2 regions of the Enterobacter cloacae complex sp. ECNIH7 genome follow, and region 2 is predicted to be linked to the other one. Evidence: predicted binding sites of a transcription regulator. Region 2 holds the regulator's gene; the other holds the start of a gene.
What was found. The regulator Fur, encoded in region 2, represses iron uptake genes when iron is present. The targets are predictions, from matches to a motif close to ATAATAATGAGAACNACTATCAA.
Positions count from the first base shown of each region.

Region 1: zupT (zinc transporter ZupT) is a predicted target of Fur. The motif match lies at 1,957-1,979, and genes of this name have one in related genera.

Region 1 is NZ_CP017990.1:4,416,677-4,421,101, forward strand. Features, by position in the region: gene WM95_RS21910 (glutathionylspermidine synthase family protein) at 1-916, shown strand, start outside; gene ygiD (4,5-DOPA dioxygenase extradiol) at 1,007-1,795, opposite strand; gene zupT (zinc transporter ZupT) at 1,992-2,765, shown strand; gene ribB (3,4-dihydroxy-2-butanone-4-phosphate synthase) at 2,798-3,451, opposite strand; FMN riboswitch at 3,558-3,708, opposite strand; gene ubiK (ubiquinone biosynthesis accessory factor UbiK) at 3,828-4,124, shown strand; gene hldE (bifunctional D-glycero-beta-D-manno-heptose-7-phosphate kinase/D-glycero-beta-D-manno-heptose 1-phosphate adenylyltransferase HldE) at 4,241-4,425, opposite strand, start outside.
Region 2 is NZ_CP017990.1:1,453,041-1,457,465, reverse strand. Features, by position in the region: gene ybfF (esterase) at 1-360, shown strand, start outside; gene ybfE (LexA regulated protein) at 489-776, shown strand; gene fldA (flavodoxin FldA) at 932-1,462, shown strand; gene fur (ferric iron uptake transcriptional regulator) at 1,753-2,199, shown strand; gene chiQ (ChiQ/YbfN family lipoprotein) at 2,340-2,666, opposite strand; gene chiP (chitoporin ChiP) at 2,714-4,111, opposite strand.

The DNA of each region.
Region 1 (4,425 bases), 2.2 Mb from region 2:
CTGGGGCTTTGTGCGCCAGTCGTGGAAAACGAATCAACCTTCGCTTTACTCTCGCCTGGATCTGGCGTGGGACGGCAAAGGCGAGCCTAAGCTGCTGGAAAACAACGCCGATACGCCAACCTCTCTGTATGAAGCGGCGTTCTTCCAGTGGATCTGGCTGGAAGACCAGGCCAATGCCGGAAACCTGCCGGAAGGCAGCGACCAGTTTAACAGCCTGCAGGAAAAGCTGATTGAGCGTTTTGCCGAGCTGCGCGAACAGCATGGCTTTAACCTGCTCCATCTCGCCTGCTGCCGCGACACGGAAGAAGACCGTGGCACGGTTCAGTATCTGCAGGACTGCGCCGCCGAAGCGGAAGTGGCGACCGAGTTCCTCTATATCGAGGATATCGGCCTGGGTGAAAAGGGTCAGTTTACGGATATGCAGGACCAGGTGATCAGCAACCTGTTCAAGCTATACCCGTGGGAATACATGCTGCGCGAGATGTTTTCCACCAAGCTGGAAGATGCTGGCGTGCGCTGGCTGGAGCCGGCCTGGAAGAGCATCATCTCTAACAAAGCCCTGCTGCCGATGCTCTGGGAGATGTTCCCCAACCACCCGAACCTGCTGCCAGCCTATTTTGCGGAAGATGATTACCCGCAAATGGAGAAATACGTCGTTAAGCCGATCTTCTCCCGCGAAGGCGCAAACGTCTCGATTATCGAAAACGGCAAGACGCTGGAAGCGGTTGAAGGGCCATACGGCGAAGAAGGGATGATCGTCCAGGAGTTCTGGCAACTGCCGAAATTTGGCGACAGCTATACCCTGATTGGCAGCTGGCTCATTAACGATCTGCCGGCCGGGATTGGTATTCGCGAAGATCGCGCGCTGATCACGCAGGATCTGTCACGCTTTTATCCGCACATTTTTGTCGAATAGGCCGCGGCCTGATGCCCTCACCCCGCCCCTCTCCCACAGGGAGAGGGGGCAAACACTAAACGGCAACCTGAGGTTGCCGTTTTGCTTTTATTATCCCACCTGCACCGACAGCATACTCAGACTGCCCATCTCGATACCGTCGACCGGGATCGTCACCGGCTCCTGACCATCCCACGCGCCAAGAACGTACAGCAGCGGCAGGAAGTGTTCCGGCGTCGGGTTAGAGAGCGAACCGCCTTCGTGATCCAGATAGTTCACCAGCGGGTGCTCCTCAGCCGGGCCTTGCCAGGTCAGGTTCGCTTTGACGTAGTCGTTAAAAGAGGTTGCCCACGGGTACGGCGTGTTCTCACCGTGCCAGCGTGCGGTACGCAGGTTATGCACCACGTTGCCGCTCGCCACCAGCATGATGCCTTCATCACGCAGGGTTGCCAGCTTACGCCCCATCTCCAGATGCCAGGCCGCCGGTTTAGTACTGTCGATGCTCAACTGCACCATCGGGATATCCGCGTCAGGATACATTTTAATCAGCACGCCCCAGGAGCCATGGTCAAAGCCCCAGGCTTCTTTATCCAGCGTCACAGGGACAGGTGCCAGCAACTCTACCAGCTTTTGCGCCAGCTCAGGCGAGCCGGGGGCCGGATAATGCGTGTCGTACAGCGCCTGCGGGAAGCCGCCAAAATCATGAATGGTTTTTGGCGCTTCCATGGCGGTCACGCCTGTCCCACGGGTAAACCAGTGCGCAGACACCACCACGATCGCTTTCGGCCGTGGCAGCGTCTCACCCAAAAGACGCCAGGCGCGGGTATAGACGTTGTCTTCCAGAACGTTCATAGGGCTACCGTGGCCTAAAAACAGGGCTGGCATACGGGAAGAAGTCATGGTGATATCCTTACAGAAGGTGTCAATTTAATGGTGCTACATTACGCGCAATGCGGCAAAGATGAACGCAGATAAGCGTGAAGATCATCATCAGGAAATTTGAATGTAAGGAATGTGTAAAGCCGGGTTTTAACCCTCGCTTTGCCAGAAATGAATCATTTATATTAATGATAATCATTATCAAAAGGAGCAATGCATGTCAGTCCCCTTGATCCTGACCATACTGGCGGGCGCCGCGACCTTCATCGGTGCGCTCCTCGGCGTGCTCGGCCAAAAGCCCTCTAACCGCGTACTGGCCTTCTCACTGGGCTTTGCTGCCGGGATCATGCTGCTCATCTCCCTGATGGAGATGCTGCCTGCCGCGCTGGGCACAGAAGGCATGTCTCCGCTGCTTGGCTACGGCATGTTTATCTTTGGCCTGCTGGGATACTTTGCCCTCGATCGGATACTGCCGCACGCGCATCCGCAGGATTTAATGCAGAAAAACGTGACGCCTATACCGCGCAATATCAAGCGTACCGCCGTGCTGTTAACGCTTGGCATCAGCCTGCACAACTTCCCGGAAGGGGTCGCTACCTACGTGACGGCCAGCAGTAATCTGGAGATGGGCTTTGGCATCGCGCTGGCGGTCGCCTTACACAATATTCCTGAAGGACTGGCCGTCGCCGGACCCGTGTATGCCGCAACGGGATCGAAACGCACAGCGGTGTTCTGGGCGGGCATTTCCGGGATGGCCGAAATCCTCGGTGGCGTGCTGGCCTGGCTGATCCTTGGTAGCCTGGTCTCTCCGGTAGTAATGGCGGCGATCATGGCAGCGGTAGCCGGGATCATGGTTGCGCTTTCGGTGGATGAACTGATGCCGCTGGCGAAGGAGATCGATCCAAACAACAACCCCAGCTATGGCGTGCTGTGCGGAATGTCGGTGATGGGATTAAGTCTGGTTCTGCTGCAGAGCGCAGGAATCGGGTAAAAAAACGCCGGGACTTCCCGGCGTTTTTATTTTCAGCTGGCTTTGCGCTCGTGCGCCTGGCGATACTCAACCAGATCTTCAATCGTGACCACCGGCATGTTGTGCAGGCGGGCAAAGGTGATGCACTCCGGCGCGCGCGCCATGGTGCCGTCATCGTTGGTCAGTTCGCACAGCACGCCAGCAGGTTTGAAGCCAGCCAGCGTCACCAGGTCGATCGTCGCTTCGGTGTGACCACCGCGGGTCAACACGCCGCCCGCCTGCGCACGCAGTGGGAAGACGTGGCCAGGACGGTGCAGATCGGATGGTTTGGCACCATCAGCAATCGCTGCACGTACGGTGGTCAGACGGTCAGCCGCAGACACACCGGTGGTCACACCATGCGCCGCTTCAATGGTCACGGTAAAACCGGTACCAAAGGCGCTGGTGTTGTTTTCGACCATCATCGGCAGATCGAGTTGCTTACGACGATCTTCATTAATACACAGGCATACGATGCCGCTGCCGTGACGGATGGTCAGCGCCATCTGTTCAACGGTCATGTTTTCGGCGGCGAAAATCATGTCGCCTTCGTTTTCACGGTTTTCATCGTCAAGCACCATCACACCGCGGCCTTCGCGCAGTGCATCCAGTGCATGTTCAACACGTTGAGTTGAAGTGCCAAAAGAGGAAAGTAGCGTCTGATTCATGGTAAAAAAACCTCATTAACATTATGGTTACCAGAATCAGGGCAGTCTTAGGAGCGCCGTATAAGCGGCAAAAAGATAACGTGAGCGGGCCCATGCCCGACTTGATCGTTACTCTCTCCCATCCGGACTCTAACCGTCGGCCCCGGAATTACACCGGATCTGCTGACCTTTGAGTTTTCACCCAAAGCGCTCGCGGGCTTTCAGCGTCACGCTGATTTACCGCCGGTGGGGAATTTCGCCCCGCCCTGAGAATAAGCGAGATAACTATAACGCTATTGATTATCCTGGGCAATGCATAAGCATCAAACAATTTTGTTTACCCCGGGCATGACGCGCTACAATGGACACTAACACTTTTCCATCAAGGGAAACGCCAATGATTGACCCGAAAAAAATTGAGCAGATCGCGCGTCAGGTTCATGAATCTATGCCAAAAGGCATTCGTGAATTTGGTGATGACGTAGAAAAGAAAATCCGCCAGACGCTGCAGGCGCAGTTGGTTCGCCTTGATTTAGTCAGCCGCGAAGAGTTTGACGTGCAGACCCAGGTTCTGCTGCGCACCCGAGAGAAGCTGGCGCTGCTGGAACAGCGTCTGACCGAGCTGGAAAACCGTAATACGCCGGAAGAAGTGAAGCCGGCACCGGCTATTCCACCGGTGGATGACCAGGAGTAAGTGCTGGTTGTATCGCCCGGTGGCGCTTCGCTTACCGGGCCTACATATACTACGCGTAGGTCGGGTAAGGCGCAGCCGCCACCCGGCATGAAAAACGGGCCAGCTGGCCCGTTTTTTTACTGACTGTCCTTCTGGATCTTCTTGATGATGTTGGTGGTTGAGCACCCGTCCTCAAAGTTGAGCACCATCACCTCGCCGCCGTTCGCCCAGACCTCTTCGCTACCCGCGATTTGCTCCGGCTTGTAATCCCCGCCCTTGACCAACAGATCCGGCAGAATACCGGCAATCAGGCGCTGCGGGG
Region 2 (4,425 bases):
GTCGCGACGCGCCAACAGGCGGCTGCCGTAATGCGTGAGCATCTTAATGAAGAAGGCGTCGTTCAGTTTCTGCTGAAGTCGTTTGTTGACGGGCAATGGCGTTTTAACGTGCCGGTGCTCTGGGACCAGTACAATAACATCGTCGGCTGGGAAACCGTCCCCGCCTGGCCATACCCCACTCTCTTTATTCGCGGCGGCAACTCGCCTTACGTTACCGACGCGTACCGCGACACGCTGCTGGCCCAATTCCCGCAGGCTCGCGCCCACGTGATTGCCGGTGCCGGGCACTGGGTGCATGCGGAAAAACCGGATGCTGTGCTGCGCGCCATTCGCCGCTATCTCGCTGATACTGCAAATTGATTAAAAAGAAAGCGACTGGAAGGCTGCAGGCGTCCAGTCGTTGGCGTGCCGTTTTTGGTGATGTATGATGGCGCGCTTATCGCCCGGGCATTAGCAGGGCGGCGTGTTTCCCCCGAAGTCTCAGAATCATGGCCAAAGAACAAACGGACCGTACGACACTAGATCTGTTCGCGAATGAGCGTCGCCCGGGACGACCCAAGACGAATCCGCTTTCGCGCGATGAACAGCTGCGTATCAATAAACGCAACCAGCTTAAACGCGATAAAAATCGTGGGCTTAAGCGTGTCGAACTGAAGCTCAACGCCGACGCGGTCGATGCACTTAATGAGCTGGCCGAGGCCCGAAATATCAGCCGTAGCGAGCTCATTGAAGAGATGCTGATCGCCCAGCTTGAGACGTTGCGCGGCCAGGCATAAGTCTGAAAATTCCCTTAATTACCCTTTTCATGTAGCACAGAGTGCAGTCCTGCGCGATAGCTGTTTCCGCAGGGTTGCCAGTTCTGCTATTATTGCCCTTATCCGTGGCCAAATTGCGCCACCATACTATTAAGTTTCAAGAGGTTATTTTACTCATGGCAATCATCGGCATTTTCTTTGGCAGTGATACCGGCAATACCGAAAATATCGCGAAAAACATTCAAAAACAGCTCGGTAAAGACGTTGCTGATGTGCATGACATCGCCAAGAGCAGCAAAGAAGATCTCGAAGGCTATGACATTCTGCTGCTGGGCATTCCAACCTGGTACTACGGTGAAGCCCAGTGCGACTGGGATGATTTTTTCCCGACGCTGGAAGAAGTGGACTTCAACGGTAAGCTGGTCGCCCTTTTTGGCTGTGGCGATCAGGAAGACTACGCCGAATACTTCTGTGACGCGCTGGGCACCATCCGCGATATCATTGAGCCGAACGGCGCGGTTATCGTAGGTCACTGGCCGACCGCCGGTTACCACTTCGAAGCGTCTAAAGGCCTGGCCGATGACGATCATTTCGTGGGTCTGGCCATCGACGAAGACCGTCAGCCAGAGCTGACCGCAGAGCGTGTTGAGAAGTGGGTTAAGCAGATCCGCGAGGAACTGCACCTGGATGATATTCTGAACGCCTGATTTTATCGCGGCGCAACTGCGGTTGCGCCCATGCCCCAGGTCAAACCGATTAAATTAATCGCTACAATCTTTTAACTTTTTCGCCCAGACCTGTACAATGTCTCCCTGATAAAACGTGGTTTTCCATTGAGCAAGTTTGTTGGTGATACCACGTTTTTATAAGCATATTTTGCCTGAGACTTGCAGTTTTCATTTAGCCATGGCAGTTCTATAATGAGACGCATTATCCCGGGTGCATTTTCTGTCACTTCCTACAGAAGTGAATCGTTTAGCAACAGGACAGATTCCGCATGACTGACAACAATACCGCATTAAAGAAGGCTGGCCTGAAAGTTACGCTTCCTCGGTTAAAAATCCTTGAAGTGCTTCAGGGTCCAGACAATCACCATGTCAGTGCGGAAGACCTCTATAAACGTCTTATCGACATGGGTGAAGAGATCGGGCTGGCTACCGTCTATCGCGTGCTGAACCAGTTTGATGACGCGGGCATTGTTACCCGTCATAATTTCGAAGGCGGTAAATCTGTTTTCGAACTGACCCAGCAGCAGCACCACGATCACCTGATCTGCCTCGATTGCGGCAAGGTCATTGAATTCAGCGATGATTCCATTGAATCACGCCAGCGTGAAATCGCGGCGCGTCATGGCATCCGCCTGACGAACCACAGCCTGTATCTTTACGGTCACTGCGCTGAAGGCGACTGCCGCGAAGACGACCACGCGCACGACGCGAAATAATCAGTATTCATACTCTGAGCCAGCCGCAAGGTTGGCTTTTTTTTTGCCTGAAAAAGCCCGGTGGCGCTGCGCTTACCGGGCCCACGGGCTATGACACCTTTGTAGGCCCGGCAAGCGCAGCGCCACCGGGCGTAAAGCACTTATTTATTGTTATTGCGTATCTCGTTCCAGATCTTATCGCAACGCTTCGCCACTTCCTGATCGTTACCGGTTTTACGCGCCTGGATACAGGCCTGGTAATCCATCACGCGGACGTTCTCCTGCGTCGCGAACTGCTCATGCGCTTTCTCTTTCTTCAGCACGTTCAGCACGCTCTGACAGGCTTGAATTTTCTCCGGCGATCCTTCCGCAGTATTTATGCAGGCGCTATACGCCTCCTTCAGACGGGAGTCCTCTTTCGGCGCCTGATTCTGAGCACACGCCACCAGCCCTGATGCCAGCAACGCGACGATTACGATTTTTTTCATCATGTGCAGTCTCCATACCGGCGGGACTCAGCCCGCCGGTGCGTTCATCAGAAGATGGTGAATGGGGCAATAACCATGAATTTCACGTCACGTTCATCCTGGAAGATGTTGCCGTAACCGCCCGCATAGCTCGGGATATCGGAGTGGTTGTCATACTGAGTGAAGTGCAGTTTGAACATCGTGCCTTTCGCGCGGCCATCCTGCAGGGTATAGATAGCATCGAGGCTGTAGGAAGACTCTTTCAGGCGATAGTTAGGATCGTAGTATGCGTCCGGCGTGGCCATATCGGCAGGTTTTGCGTCCCAGGCGTAAGCGTAAGAGGCACCCACGGCCCAGCCCGGCAGATTCCAGTTTTTCAGGTCATACATTGCGCCAAAGAAGACCGCTTTCTCGCCGTCGGCGTTGAAGTCAGAGCGGTTATCCCACCAGATATCAAGACGACCGTTGGAGGAGGCGTAGGTCGGGGTCATACGCTGCAGGAAGTAGCCCTGCTGCCCTTCCGCCTTCACCCATGTGCCTTCCAGACGTAAATCAACCTGACCGACCTTGTAGCCGAAGGTTAACGCCTGCAGCCACGCGGTGCCGTCATAAATGTCGTTGACGCCACCGTTGCTGACCTTGTCGCGCGTACCGTAGAACTGGTAGCTGGTGCTCAGCGGGCTACCCGCGACATCGAATTTATAGCTGGCCTTGGCAAAATACTGATCGACATAGCCTTGTGCCTGACCGAATGCCGCTTCAAGCACCAGATCGTTTTTGAAGTCGTACTTCGCGCCCAGCGAGTGCAGGTAATCGACTTTGGTTTTTTTATCGTTCTGGTAGAACTTGTCCATTTCAATGTGCCACGGCGCTTTGTACTCGTTGGTCCACATATAGGAGAAGCTCAACGCCCCCGCGTCACCGTAGTCAAAATTCGCCCCGGCTTCCGCACCCTGATAGGTACCCGGCATAAAGCTCCAGTGCGGCGCTAACAGAGTCTGACCGGTTGGCTGAATATAACCACCGCGCGCCCAAACCGGACCGTATTTAAATTTTGCAGCGGCTTTATAAAGGCTGATACCGCTCTTATCCCCGGACCAGTCTTCTTTATAGGCTTTGTTGCTGGAGGAGAAGGCAATTTCGTTCGGGTGGGCGCTGTCACCGTTTTCCGCCATTTCAATCGCGGTAAACGCAGCAATATCCAGACCGAACATATCCGCGGCATAGCCTGACTGGAAGTCCAGGTTGGCGTTCCAGGTGGAGTGAGAAAGGTTAGTTTTGTATTTGTCTTCGGTGACGTCTTTACGGTCACGTTCACGCTGCCAGTAATAAATACCGCCCGTGAGGGTAGAATCGTCGATGAAGCCTGCCGCTTTCGCCTCTGGTGTCACCACCAGGCCCGACATTGCTGTCACACCGGCAATAGCCAGCGCCAGCGCACTACGTTTGCCACTGAACGTACGCATAGATTATTCCTCTTTGACGAATTAAAACGCCTGAAGCGGCGTAAATAAAAAAGACCAAATGGTCAGGGGTAGTTTTAAATACCCTCGAATTAACTACCGTCTTTAGGTTATTTTTCGCGACGCGAATTATCAATGCTTTTTAGCGGGCAAAAGTCAGGATTATGACGAAGTGCACATAATTGGTAGTGATTTGTAACATTCGCAGAGAGGCGAGCAATGGCGGGGAATTATCAGGTATTTCAGTGGCTAGACATGGATTATCTTTCCTTTTTTATCACCTTTTTGTTTTTCGTAATGACACAAACTTTTTTTAA